2 linked regions of the Marinobacterium aestuarii genome follow. The protein of the gene in region 2 interacts with the protein of the main gene of each other region in a pairwise test. Links are inferred from orthologs where the notes say so. Each region holds a gene or a part of one and is shown on either strand. Other genes may lie near its edges.

Region 1 (6,966 bases), 940 kb from region 2 along the record:
TCAGCAGATGGCGGATCTGAATGCCCTGGCGCTGGAGCTGGGCATGGATGTGCTGGTTGAGGTGCATGACCGGGCAGAGCTTGAGCGCTCTCTTGGGCTCGGCAACCGCCTGGTGGGCATCAACAACCGCAATCTGCACACCTTTGAAGTGTCGCTGAACAACACCATCGAACTGCTGGATCAGGTGCCGGCCGATCGTATCGTCGTGACCGAGAGCGCCATTACCGGGCCTGCCGATGTGGCCCTGATGCGTGGGCACGGCGTGCACAGCTTTCTGGTGGGCGAAACCTTTATGCGTGCCGAAGACCCGGGTCTGAAGCTGGCTGAACTGTTTGACTGATAGGGAGCTGCGAAGATGACAATGAGTGCCAAGGTTCAGTGGGCGGGTGATGATCGTTTCAAGGCGACTACCGGTTCCGGTTTTGATGTGATGCTGGACCGTGACCTGAAAGAAGGTCCGCGGCCGATGGAATTGCTGCTGGCCAGCCTTGGCAGTTGCAGCAGCGTCGATGTCATGGCGATCCTGCGCAAGAGCCGTCAGGATGTCACCGCCTGTGTAGTGGAAATTGACGCCGAACGCGCCGATACCGTGCCCGCGGTGTTCACCGCCATTCATCTCAAGTTTGTGGTGACGGGGCGCAAGCTCAAGGAAGCCCACGTCAAGCGTGCGGTGCAGCTGTCGGCGGAGCAGTACTGCTCGGTATCGCTGATGCTGGAGAAGGGCGGCGTCAAAATGAGCCACAGCTACGAGATCATCGAGCTCGACGTTTAAGGTTCAAAGTCCGAAGCCTAAAGCTTACGGCTTAAACAGAGAAGCCGAAGGCCATGCCTTCGGTTTTATCTGGCTGCATTGCATCTGCTGTGTGATCTGCGTATAATTCCGCGTCCATTTGTACTTCATTAACCTCCTTGCTTTCGCGTGCATACACAGGTTTTCCCTGTTTAAGAGCTCGTCGAAGGCTGTAAAACCGAAAGGAGTTCCAATGCGTCATTATGAAATCGTATTTCTGGTTCACCCGAACCAGAGCGAGCAGGTTCCTGCGATGGTTGAGCGTTACACCGGCGTTATCGAAGGTGCTGACGGCAAGATCCACCGCATGGAAGACTGGGGTCGCCGTCAGCTGGCTTACCCAATCAACAATGCTCACAAAGCACACTACATTCTGATGAACGTAGAATGCAGCCAGGAAGTTCTGGACGAGCTGGAAAACATGTTCCGCTACAACGATGCCGTTCTGCGTAACATGTTCATCCGTCGTAAAGAAGCGATCACTGAAGTTTCTCCGATCAAAGCTGCTGAATCCCGCGAAGAGCGCAAGCCACGTCGTGAAGATTCCCGGCCAGAAAGGCAGGAAGAGAAACCGGCTGAAGCGACTGAAGAAGCTGCTGCCGAGTAACCCCACCTTTTATTTGATTGAGGAGAAATCCCATGGCTCGTTTTTTCCGTCGCCGCAAGTTCTGCCGTTTCACGGCGGAAGGTGTTAAAGAGATCGATTACAAAGATCTGGAAGTCCTGAAAGGTTACATCACCGAAACAGGCAAGATCGTACCCAGCCGCATCACCGGCACCAAGGCGCGCTACCAGCGTCAGCTGGCGACTGCGATCAAGCGTGCGCGCTTTGTCGCTCTGCTGCCGTACACCGATAGCCACCTGTAAGCCGGGTTAGTCGTCATGCGCAAGCTGGCTGAGCTGATAATGCGCGGCCGCTCGCAGGCGATACTGGTGGTGTTTATCGCCACCATGCTGCCGATGATGTACTGGATCAGCGCAGCGGCCGTCGGCCTGGTCACCCTCAGAAGAGGGACCAGCGAGGGTGCCGGACTCCTGGCCTGGAGCTTGCTTCCGGCCGGAGCCTGGGGGCTGATCGGAGATCCGACCCCCGCTCTGGTTATCCTGGGTACTTACGTACTTGCAGTGATACTCAGACGGACGGTGTCCTGGGGCAGCACCCTTGCGGTTCTGATACCCGTGGGTGTAATCGCCGGCATTGCTCTTGAGCAGATGCTGCGCGAGGTTCTGGGGCAGTTGGTCGAGGTTGTGCAGGAACTGCTGGCACAGTCGCAGGCGACAGTGCCAGGCGCCGAGCTCGGTGCCGATGGCTGGTATCAGTTGCTTGCCGGTGGCCTTAGTGCCTCCCATGCAGCAATGATGCTGGCCAGTCTAGTGCTGGCACGCTGGTGGCAGTCGGTACTGTACAACCCCGGTGGCTTCCGCGAGGAATTTCACCGGCTCAGACTGAGCCCGTCACTGACACTGGCTGTCATGGCGGTGCTGGTCCTGGGGCCACAGTTCGGTCTCGTAATGGTGCACTGGTTGCCATTACTGGTTTTGCCGCTGGTATTTGCCGGTCTGGCACTGGTTCACGGCAGCGTGGCCAAACGGAAAGTAGGGGGTACCTGGCTGTTCATGTTTTACATGGCGGTCGTGGTGCTGGGTCCTTACCTGATTACGATGCTGGTGTTGCTGGCTGTGATAGACAGCCTGGTCGATATCCGTCGACGCATACCGGCCAAGACTTAGTACTGCAATGACATTTGCAGAACAAAGAGGTTTACGAGATGGAAGTTATTCTGCTCGAAAAAGTTAGCAAGCTGGGTAACCTGGGTGACAAGGTTAACGTTAAAGCCGGTTTCGGTCGTAACTACCTGGTTCCTCAGGGCAAGGCTGTATCTGCCACTGAAAACAACGTCGCGAAGTTCGAAGAACGTCGTGCGGAACTGGAAGCTTCTGCTGCCGCCAAGCTGAGCGACGCTCAGGCGCGTGCAGCGCAGCTGAACGAACTGGAACTGTCTGTTGTTGCCAAAGCTGGCGACGAAGGCAAGCTGTTCGGTTCTATCGGTACTCGCGATATCGCTGATGCGATCTCCGGCTCCGGTGTTGTTGTTCAGAAAAGTGAAGTTCGTCTGCCAGAAGGTGCTATCCGCACGACTGGCGAGTTCGAAATCAACTTGCAGCTGCACGCTGAAGTGAATGCGACAATCAAGCTGAACGTTGTTGGCGAATAATTTCGTCTGACAATTTGTTTGCTGAAAAGGCACTGCGTAGAATACTGCGCAGTGCCTTTTTTTATGTACAGGATGTACGGTATGCCGCGGGCGCATGGGGCGTTTTTTGCTCCTGCAAAAACGGCATTCACGCCTTCCCTGGCGCTCATGCGCAGGAGCGGCGCATTGGTGATGCCTGGCACCAGGAGTGGGTATAGAGGCACGGCTCAGCGATAGATAGACCCCTGTTTTCGGCTTGTAGGTTATACGATGGACTTTTCAGAACTGCATGATGATGATCTGGCCAGTATCAAGCTGCCACCGCACTCCATAGAGGCGGAGCAGTCGGTACTCGGCGGGCTGATGCTGGACAACAGCACCTGGGATACCGTGTCCGAGATACTGACCGAAGATCTGTTCTACCGTCGGGATCATCGTCTGATTTTCCGCTCCATGGACAGGCTGATCAATGCCAGTCAGCCGGTCGATGTGGTGACGGTGCAGGAAGAGCTCGACCGGGTCGGTGAACTTGAAGCCGGTGGCGGGCTGGAGTATCTGGTGACGCTGGCGCGCAACACGCCTAGTGCCTCGAACATTCGCGCCTATTCCGAGATCGTGCGTGACCGCGCCCTGCTGCGCCAGATGATCTCGGTGTCCCAGGAAATTTCCGACAGTGCCTTCAATCCCGAGGGGATGCTGCCGGAGGATCTGCTCAACGATGCCGAGCGCAAGATCTTTCAGATCGCCGAGAGCCGGCCGAACCAGGGTGGCCCTGAGCCGGTTAATCCGCTGCTGAAAAAGGCCGTTGAGCGCATCGACATGCTGTTCAACAATGCCGAGGCCATGACCGGGGTGTCCACCGGCTTTGATGATCTGGACGAGAGCACCACGGGTCTGCAACCATCGGATCTGATTATCATTGCGGCGCGTCCGTCCATGGGTAAAACCACCTTCGCCATGAACCTGGTGGAAAATGCCCTGATGCTCAGTGGCCGTCCGGTGCTGGTGTTCAGCCTGGAAATGCCCGCCGACCAGCTGGTGACACGTATGCTGTCATCCCTTGGTCGCATTAACCAGACCAAGGTGCGTACCGGTCAGCTGGAAGAGGAAGACTGGCCGCGTCTCACCACGGCGGTCAATATGCTGCGGGACAAGCCGCTCTATATCGACGACACGGCCGGTATAAGCCCCAATGAAATGCGTTCCCGGGCGCGGCGTATCAAGCGCGAACACGGCGATCTGGCCCTGATCATGATCGACTATCTGCAGCTGATGCAGATCAAGGGCACCAAGATGGAAAGCCGCACGGCAGAAATCTCCGAGATATCCCGTTCCCTCAAGTCCCTGGCCAAGGAAATGGAGTGCCCGGTGGTGGCGCTGTCGCAGCTTAACCGAGCGCTGGAGCAGCGCCCCAACAAGCGCCCGGTGAACTCCGACCTGCGTGAATCCGGCGCCATCGAGCAGGATGCCGACGTCATCATGTTTATCTACCGTGATGAGGTCTACAACGAGGACAGCGAGCAGAAGGGGATCGCCGAAATCATTATCGGCAAGCAGCGAAACGGTCCCATCGGCACCGCGCGACTGGCCTTTATCGGCAAGTACACCCGCTTCGAGAATCTGGCGCCGCAGCACTACGAAGAATACGGCGGCTTTGACGGCGGCTGATGCCGGTTGTTAAAGCGTCTGCCTCTGTTAACAGCCCTGACCAGGGCTGTTTCCGTATCTGGGGTCAGGTGGTTTTCTGCATGCGGTCGCGGAATTTCTGCGGCACGGCCGTGACCTTGCGTTCTTCGTAGTCGAAAAACACCATACCGGTTTTGGCGTGGGCCACCTCCACCGCGGTTTGCTTGTTGCTCAGCAGATAATAGAAATCACAGCCGTACTTGTTGAAGTCGCTGATGCAGACATCGATCTGCAGCACGTCACCGTGAAAGCCCTCTGCCTTATAGATCACCGCCGAGTCGGTCATGATCATGCCCACCCCCTCGACGTTCAGTTCACCATAGTTGTACTGTGCCAGAAAGCGCACCCGGGCTTCGTGAATCAGGGAAACGATGGAGTCGTTGCTCAGGTGTCCGCCGTAATTGATATCGCTGATGCGTACCGGCATTTCGGTGGTAAAGGTAAAGTGCTCTGGCATCTCAATCTTGATACGTGGCATTGCTGTTTCCGCTGCAGACCCATGTCATTAAAGCATAATGAAAACAGGCGCTTGGGTCGAGCCTGAGGTGCAAGCTGCAGGCGAGCGCCGCAGCCTGTCGCCAAACACAGAAAAGGGGCCGACGAAGGGCCCCTGTGTACGCGATATGCTGTGGTCTTACTGGGCGTTCAGCACCAGCTGGCCATCCTTGAGCGGGATGCTGTTGCCGGGGTTGTGATCCATGCGCACCGAGGCCACCTGTTCGCCGATGCGGTATTCGACATCGTAGCCAATCAGGTCCTTGCGGCTGTCGGTTACGGTGTTGCAGACCCGTTCGGTGGTGCTGTAGGTGTCTTTTTCCTGCAGGTTCTTCTGTACCTGATTGCCGGCATAACCCCCGGCGGCGACGCCAGCGATGGTCGCCAGCTTCTTGCCGTTACCACCGCCAACCTGCTTGCCCAGCAGACCGCCGACGACGGCACCGACGACGGAGCCAGCAACGCGGTTTTCATCCTTCACCGGTGCCTGGCGGGTGACAACGCGGTCTTCGCAGACTTCCCGTGGCACCTTGGTGGTCTTGTAGGCTTCAGTGACCTTGAGCACCTCGGCTTCGGCGGGAGCCGAGTTCATCATCTGATATCCGGCGAAGCCGCCACCGGCGGTGACGAGGACGGCGCCGAGCACTGTACCTACGAGCATCGATTTGTTCATCTTTGTATCTCCCGGGCAAAGGTTGTCGGGCTACCTCTGCGGTCTGAATATCTTTGACTACACAGCATAGTCCAAAGTGCCTGTACCTGAGTTGAACGGCCGGGTCAGGCGCGGGACAGTACCCGCACCATGGCGCTGGTCAGGCTTGCCAGGTCCTCATTGTTCATGACATACGGGGGCATCACATAGACCAGCTTGCCAAAGGGCCTGATCCAGATGCCCTCGGCGACGAACTCCTTCTGGATGGCCACGGTGTTCACCGGGGCTTTCATCTCCACCACACCTATGGCGCCCAGACAACGCACCTCGGCCACGCCTGCCAGTTCGGCGGCGGGGGCAAGACCGGTCTTGAGGCCGCGCTCGATACGGGCGACATTGCCGGCCCAGTCTCCCTCCTGCAGCAGTCGCAGGCTGGTGGCCGCGACGGCGCAGGCCAGGGGGTTGGCCATAAAGGTCGGGCCATGCATAAAGCAGCCGGCGCCGCCTGCGGAGATGGTTTCGCCTATATCGCTGCGCGTCAGGGTGGCCGCCAGGGTCATGTAACCGCCAGTCAGGGCCTTGCCGACGCAGAGAATGTCGGGGGTAATGCCGGCGTGCTCGCAGGCAAACAGCTTGCCGGTGCGGCCAAAGCCGGTGGCGACTTCATCGGCAATCAGCAGCACCTGGTACTCGTCACAGAGTGCGCGGGCGCGCTTGAGGTACCCGGGATGATAGAAGCGCATGCCGCCGGCACCCTGGACTATGGGTTCCAGGATCAGGGCGGCAATGTGCGCGTGCTCTTTGGCCAGCAGGCGTTCCAGCGCGCTGATGTCGGCCTCGTCCCAGTCGCCGCCGAAGGGGATTTCGGGGCGCGGGGCGAAGAACTGCTGCGGCAGTACACCGGTAAAGATTTCATGCATGCCGCCGACCGGGTCACACACCGACATGGCACCAAAGGTGTCGCCGTGATAGCCGCTGCGAATGGTCAGCAGGCGGTGCTTGGCCGGCAGGCCCTTGGCGTGCCAGTACTGAATCGCCATCTTGATCGCCACTTCCACCGCCACCGAACCTGAGTCGGCGATAAATACCTTGTCGAGCCCCTCCGGGGTCATCTCTACCAGGCGTCGGGCCAGTTCGATGGCAGGCTC
Region 2 (6,992 bases):
GTGGCGGCGGTGTATTCGGTGGCGGGCTGTGCCATTGATACAGTGGGTCACGGCAGCCGGCCCTTTCGCAATCCGCACCATACGGCCTCCGCGGTGGCGCTGGTGGGCGGCGGCAGTCAGCCAAGGCCCGGTGAAATTTCCCTGGCGCACCAGGGCGTACTGTTTCTGGATGAGCTGCCGGAGTTTCCCCGCGCTGTGCTGGATGTACTGCGCGAGCCACTGGAAACCGGTGAAATTCTGATCTCCCGCGCCGCCAGTCAGATGCTTTTCCCAGCTCGATTTCAATTGCTGGCCGCGATGAATCCCTGCCCCTGTGGCTATTTCGGTGATCCGTCGGGCCGCTGTCGCTGTACGCCGGATCAGATTCAGCGCTATCAGGGGCGCATCTCGGGCCCACTGCTGGATCGCTTCGATATGCAGCTGAATGTGAAGGCGCTGGACCCGGCCCAGCTGCTGGACCCGGCGAGCGGGCGGGGTGAAGCCAGTGGCGTGGTGGCCCAGCGCGTGGCCGCTGCCATGAGCCTGCAGCAGGCGCGCCAGGGACGGCCCAATCGGGATCTGGGTGCGGCTGAACTGGATCAGGTTTGTGGCCTGGCACCGCCGCAGCGGGACTTGCTGGTGAATGCCGCAACCAAGCTGGGGCTTTCGGCTCGTGCCTGTCACCGCATTTTGCGGGTGGCGCGCACCCTGGCGGATCTGGCTGCAGAGGAACGGGTCGGTGAAGCACAGTTGCTGGAAGCGCTGAGCTTTCGCCAGGGATTGCTGCGCCAGGGCGGTTCAGGGGCGCGTTGAGCCTTGTCAGTTCCCGCGCAGCATACGCATAAAGTCTTCGATCGGTACGGGTGGGCTGAAGAAATACCCCTGCACCTGATCACAGTCGTGACGGATCAAAAACTCCAGCTGGGCCTTGTTTTCGACGCCTTCGGCGATGACCTTTTTCTGCAGGTTGTGCGCCAGATTAATGATGGCGCGCACAATCTCTTCATCATCCTTGTTCTGATTCACACCGGCGACGAAGGACTTGTCGATCTTGAGGGTGCTGATCGGCAGTTTCTGCAGCAGCGAAAAAGACGAGTAGCCGGTGCCGAAGTCGTCCAGCGAGAAATCAATGCCCAGGGCACTGAGTTCTTTCAGGCAGCTCTGTACATGGGCCTCGTCGGAGAAGAGTGCGGTTTCGGTGAGTTCGAACTCCAGCCGGTGCGGGTCTATCTGGTTCTTGTCGATAATGCGGCGGATCGTCTTGGCGAGGAAATCATCCTTGAACTGTCGAAATGACAGGTTGACGCCAATGCTGCCGTAGCGAAAACCCGCTTCCTTGAATTTGAGCATGTCCTGGCCGGCCTGGTGAATCGCCCAGTAACCCATGGGGACTATAAGGCCGGTTTTCTCGGCGATGGGGATGAATTCATCCGGCTGTACCAGCCCGCGTTCGGGATGGTTCCAGCGCATCAGGGCTTCGGCGCCTATGATCTTGCCGGTGCGCAGATCGATGCGCGGCTGGTAGTAAAGCACGAACTGTTCCTGGCGCAGGCCGCTCCACAGCTCCGGTTCCAGCGTAATCTGGGTGGCGGGGTCGGTATCCTTGTCGGCTTCGAATATGGCGTAGCTGCAGCCGTGCAGCTGCTTGGCCCGCAGCCGTGCCTGGGAGGCCTGGCGAATAAGCGAGTCCAGCTCCCGGCTGTGCTCCGGTGCAAAGGCAACGCCTATACTGCTGGGCAGCATGATTTCCCGTTCAGAGCACTGGTAGGGGTGGCTGACATGCTGCATCAGTCGGGTAATGAGCCCAAGGGTGCTGGCGCGCAGGTCGGTGTCCGGCTCGGCTTCCAGAATAATGGCGAACTCGTCGCCACCAATACGGCACAGCTGTTCGTCCTGCAGGCAGGTTTGCAGTCGCTGGCTCAGCTGGCGCACCACATCGTCGCCGGCGGAATGGCCAATGCTGTTGTTGAACTTGCGAAAACCATCGAGATCCACCGTGATCAGCGCCACACCGTGCTGGTGGCTGTCGATGCGCGCCAGGGCTTCGAGCAGCTGGCGGTAGAAAAACTGTCGGTTACCAATGGAGGTGAGCGGGTCAGCATGGCGCAGGTAATCGATCTGGGCGTGCTGGCGCTGGCTGCCCAGCACATAGCGAATGGCGCGCTGCAGAGTGTCGGCGGCCAGTGTCCGCAGTGGCAGGTAGTCGGCCACGGCCTGATTCAGCAGCTTGCGCCCGGTCAGGTCATTGATGTCGTCGTCCAGCACTATGATGGGAATGCTGCTGTTGCAACGCTGGAGCGTCAGCAGGGTGGCATTGTCGAGCAAGTAGTTTGCCGGCAGGCAGAGAAACAGCAGGTCGACCTTCTCGCAGCCGATCAGAATAAGTGCCTGGGACACATCGGCACATTGTTGTATGTCGTATACATGTTCAGTGTTGAGCAGAGTGCTGATTTTGTCCGATGTCTGGAGGTCATCTGCGACGATCAGCAGTTTGATCACTGACTCGCTGCTTTGTCGCTGGGCAGACTGCATCAGGTTAATACCCCACAAATGGACAGCAATACACAGGTGCGTGCGTTGGACTGCCGCCGGCGGTTGGTGAGGGATCCTTTGTGCTTGTGTGGCCCTGTTCGTGGCATAATACGCCGTCCTGCGCGCTTGCAGGATACACTTAGCACGAGTCGCCAACACTACAAATGACAGCGAAAGCCCGTTTAATCAGGCATTTGTTGCTGTCATTTCAGTCAATCCTTGAATGTCTCCAGAACCTACTCTGTTCTGGTTTCCCCTTCCGATATTGACCGTTAGCGGCCGTGTTTCCGACGGCTTTAGCACTTTTTTGACTATTGACTCATGAGCAAGCTCAATCCCAGACAGAAAGAAGCGGTGGAGTATGTGGGTGGCCCGCTGCTGGTTTTGGCCGGCGCAGGCTCCGGCAAGACCAGCGTTATCACGCGCAAGATCGCCTATCTGATCCAGAAATGCGGTGTTGAAGGGCGCCATATCGCCGCCGTAACCTTCACCAACAAGGCCTCCCGCGAGATGAAGGAGCGGGTCAGTCAGCTAGTGAAAGGCAAGGAAGCCCGTGGCCTGACAGTGTCCACCTTCCACAACCTGGGTCTCAATATCATTCGCCGGGAACACCGTATCCTGGGATTGAAGCCTGCTTTTTCGCTGTTCGATGACCAGGACAGCAAGGCGTTGCTGCGCGATCTGATGCTGCAGCAGGACGAGGATGCCGACCAGGTCGACACCGTACGCAACCAGATCTCGAACTGGAAAAACGACATGCTGGAGCCCAGCCAGGCGCTGGCCGAGGCCCAGGGCCCGGACGAGCTGCTGGCGGCCCGTGCCTATGACGCCTACGAGATCCATCTGCGCGCCTATAACGCGGTGGATTTCGATGACCTGATCCTGATTCCGGTGCGGCTGTTCCAGAACAATCCCGAGGTGCTGCAGCGCTGGCAGGGGCGTATCCGCTATCTGCTGGTGGACGAGTATCAGGACACCAACCTGTCGCAGTACCGGCTGGTGCGCCAGCTGGTGGGGCATCGCGGCGCCCTGACGGTGGTGGGTGACGACGATCAGTCGATCTACGCCTGGCGCGGCGCGCGGCCCGAGAACCTGATTCAGCTCAATGAAGACTTCCCGAGTCTGAAAGTGGTCAAGCTGGAGCAGAACTACCGTTCGACGCGCTTGATACTGAAGGCTGCCAATACCCTGATCGCCAACAACCCCCACGTGTTCGAAAAGACGCTGTGGAGCGACATGGGCTATGGCGAGCCGATCCGGGTGATCTATAACCGCAACGAAGAAACCGAGTGCGAGCGCATCGCCACCGAAATCCTCGATCGGCACCTGCGCAAGGCCGTGCCCTTCAAGGATTTCGCCATTCTTTATCGCGGCAACTTCCAGGCCCGTCTGCTGGAAGTCAAGCTGCAGGCCTACCAGGTGCCTTACAAGCTCAGTGGCGGTACCTCCTTTTTCTCCCGTGCCGAGATCAAGGATGTGATGGCCTACCTCAAGGTGCTGATCAACCCGGATGATGACAACGCTTTCCTGCGCATCATCAATACGCCCAAGCGCGAGATAGGCCCCAGTACGCTGCAAAAGCTCGGTACCTACGCTTCCGAACGTCAGGTGAGCATGTTTGCGGCCTGTGACGAAATGGGGCTCGAGCAGATGCTGCCGGCCCAGGCCATCGATCGTCTGCGCCGTTTCCGCGACTGGATGCAGCGCATCTATCGCCAGTGCCAGGCAGTCGATCCGGTGGATGCCATTCGCGAAATGGTGCGGGATATCGACTACGAAGGCTGGATACGGCAGAACACTGCCAGTGAAGCGGCGGCGGACAAGCGGGTACAGAACGTCTGGTTTCTGCTCGACTCCATCCGTTCCACCCTGGACAGGCTGCGTGAAGACGACCCCGATGCCGGTATCGAGGAAACCATTACCCGCCTGATCCTGCTCGACTTGCTGGATCGGCAGGAAGAAGAGGATGACTCCGACCGGGTGCAGCTTATGACGCTGCATGCGTCCAAGGGACTGGAGTTTCCCCATGTCTTCATGATGGGCATGGAAGAAGAGTTGCTGCCGCACCGCAACAGCATCGAAACCGGCACCATCGAGGAAGAGCGCCGGCTGGCCTACGTGGGCATCACCCGGGCGCGGGAAACCCTCACCATGACCCTGGCGCGCCAGCGCAAGCAGTACGGTGAGATGGTGGACTGCCTGCCGAGCCGCTTTATCGATGAAGTGCCCCAGGAAGACCTGGTGATCGAGGGGCTGGAGCGCAATCAGGACCAGAACAAGGCGCGGGGCAAGGCCACGCTGAACAGCCTCAAAAGCCTGCTCGACAGCTTTTAGTTCGTTTTTTCAAGGATTTGCAGATGAATGCCGCACGGGAAAAATGGAATCGTCGCTACGAGGCCCGCTCGCAGGTAGCTCCCGCAACCCCTGCCTTTGTGACCCAGACGGCGCCCGGGCTGCTGCCGGGTTCGGTGCTGGACCTGGCCGCCGGCGACGGTGCTGCCAGCCTTGCGCTGGCGCGGCTGGGCTTTGCGGTAACGGCGGTGGATATCGCCGGGGTTGGTTTGGCTCGCCTGTTGGACTTTGCCAGTGCCGAACAGCTGGCAATCCAGACTCACTGCCGTGATTTGGCTCAGCCGGACTGCCTGCAGGGCCTCGGGCCTTTCGATAACATCCTGGTGTGTCGCTACAAGCCCGAAGCTGCGCTCTGGCCGCAACTGGCTAGTGCCCTGGTGCCCGGCGGCCTGCTGGCATTCAGCACCTTCAACCTGCAGCAGAATGAGCGGCACGGCTTCCCTGCCCGCTTCTGTGTAGCGCCCGGCGAACTCAAGGCAATTGATCCTGCCCTTGAGCTGCTGAGCTGTGTGAGTGTGACGCGCGACGACGACTGCTTCGACGATTATCTGTTTCGCCGCCGCTGACCCTGGCTGCTAGAACAGGGATTCGATCGCCGGCGAGATATAGGGCCGGCCGCGTTCGTTCAGTGCCGTGCCTGTCACCAGACCTTCGAGCATGACCTTGTCGTCGGCCAGACGAATGACCCGCTGGCGAAAGCCGAAACGGACCTTGCCCAGGCGCTCGGTCGTGACCTCGACCACAAAACGGTCGCCACTTTTCAGGGGCGCCTTGTAATCCAGTTCGCTGCGAATCACTACCAGATGAATGCCGTCGCGGGTCAGGGCGGCGAAGTCCACCCCTTTTGCCTGCAGGTACTCGTGGCGGGCGTGTTCCAGGTAGTTGAAATAGACGCCGTTATTAACGATGCCCTGCATATCCAGTTCATAGTCCCGCACCTGGAATTCAAGCCGAAATGGCTGTGTCATGGGGTTTCCTGTGTCGTTGAAGAGTCGGTTAGCTGCTGATTGATCCAGGCGTGGGCCTCGACCAGACTGTCGACGATAACGGTGGCGGATGAGAAGTCGTGGCTGATGGCCTCTGGGCTGCGAATGGCAACCACAGGCAGGCCTGCGGCATGGGCGGCGGTGACGCCCACTGCGGTGTCTTCCACTGCGATGCAGTTAGCGGCCTCGAGTTGCATCAGTGACAGTGCCCGCAGATAGCCATCCGGCGCCGGCTTGTTGCGAGGAACATCATCACCGGTGACCACATGCTCGAACAGCGGCTCCCAGACGTGGCCGCGCAGCGATGCCTGCACGCAGTTGCGCTGCGAGCCGCTGACCAGCCCGAGACGCAGCTTGGCTGCCAGCTCGCGCACCACCGTATCGGCGCCCGGCATCTGGGGAAAGTAGTTGTGGGCGAGATAAGCTGCGTTGGCGGCGAGCTTGGCGGTCATCAGTTGTTCTAGGCTGGCATCGGGCTTGTGCAGCGCCAGAATATCGGCGGCGTTTTGCCGGATAGGCACGCCCAGCATGCGACTCCAGTAGAGCTCGTCGCTAATCGTCAGCCCCCAGGGCTCAAGCGCCTGGCGCCAGAGTTGCAGGTTGACCGCCTCGGAATCCACCAGAGTGCCGTCGTGATCAAACAGAATTGCGTGCAGTGCCATCCAGATGCTTCCTGTCCCTGCTATTGGTTGATGGGCACTTTAGCATATTCCCGCTTGTGCGCTCAGGCGGCGGATGTGCCGGCAGGCTGTCATGGGATGGTCATCTTTACTGACTAGCATGCACGCCATTCTTGCAGGAGGAAGTTCCATGAAACCAACACAGTCTGATGTTAATGCCCAGGATACCGATGGTCTGGAAGGCACCGGTTTTGATGCTCTGGTCGACAAGGCCCTGAGCCGTCGCAGCCTGCTCAAGGGTGGCATGGCCGCCGGCATGCTCGGATTTTTCAGCCTGTCGCCCATGGCTCAGGCGGTTGCCGCCGCCATGGAGCCGTCCCGCCTGATGGGCTTCAAGGCGATCAAGGCGTCCACCGACGACGCCATAGTACTGCCCGCCGGTTACCGCTCCTCGATTCTCATGTCCTGGGGTGATCCGGTGCTTCCAGGCGCGCCTGAATTTGATCACACCGGTGGCAATAGC

Evidence for each region. The genes of interacting proteins can lie anywhere in the genome.
Region 1: the proteins of rep (region 2) and dnaB interact in binary tests that used the Escherichia coli proteins (3 or more experiments, as listed by UniProt). The link is inferred for Marinobacterium aestuarii from one-to-one orthologs.

Annotation. Positions count from the first base shown.
Region 1 is NZ_CP015839.1:1,070,230-1,077,195, forward strand. The notes cover bases 2,564-5,454. They hold dnaB (replicative DNA helicase), read left to right. Parts: upstream 2,564-3,255; coding sequence 3,256-4,653; downstream 4,654-5,454. Other genes in these bases: rplI (50S ribosomal protein L9), read left to right, coding at 2,564-3,006; A8C75_RS04705 (acyl-CoA thioesterase), read right to left, coding at 4,718-5,149; A8C75_RS04710 (glycine zipper 2TM domain-containing protein), read right to left, coding at 5,306-5,454. Also shown: indole-3-glycerol phosphate synthase TrpC, read left to right, coding at 1-340; A8C75_RS04675 (OsmC family protein), read left to right, coding at 362-772; rpsF (30S ribosomal protein S6), read left to right, coding at 984-1,397; rpsR (30S ribosomal protein S18), read left to right, coding at 1,430-1,657; A8C75_RS04690 (hypothetical protein), read left to right, coding at 1,673-2,521; more of rplI, read left to right, coding at 2,560-2,563; more of A8C75_RS04710, read right to left, coding at 5,455-5,839; bioA (adenosylmethionine--8-amino-7-oxononanoate transaminase), read right to left, coding at 5,944-6,966. UniProt on the Escherichia coli protein: The main replicative DNA helicase, it participates in initiation and elongation during chromosome replication. Travels ahead of the DNA replisome, separating dsDNA into templates for DNA synthesis.
Region 2 is NZ_CP015839.1:129,083-136,074, forward strand. What follows is about bases 2,422-5,338. They hold rep (DNA helicase Rep), read left to right. Parts: upstream 2,422-2,832; coding sequence 2,833-4,845; downstream 4,846-5,338. Other genes in these bases: A8C75_RS00590 (two-component system response regulator), read right to left, coding at 2,422-2,478; A8C75_RS00600 (class I SAM-dependent methyltransferase), read left to right, coding at 4,869-5,338. Also shown: A8C75_RS00585 (YifB family Mg chelatase-like AAA ATPase), read left to right, coding at 1-792; more of A8C75_RS00590, read right to left, coding at 799-2,421; more of A8C75_RS00600, read left to right, coding at 5,339-5,429; A8C75_RS00605 (acyl-CoA thioesterase), read right to left, coding at 5,439-5,831; A8C75_RS00610 (HAD family hydrolase), read right to left, coding at 5,828-6,511; A8C75_RS00615 (PhoX family protein), read left to right, coding at 6,660-6,992. UniProt on the Escherichia coli protein: Rep helicase is a single-stranded (ss)DNA-dependent ATPase involved in DNA replication; it can initiate unwinding at a nick in the DNA. It binds to ssDNA and acts in a progressive fashion along the DNA in the 3' to 5' direction.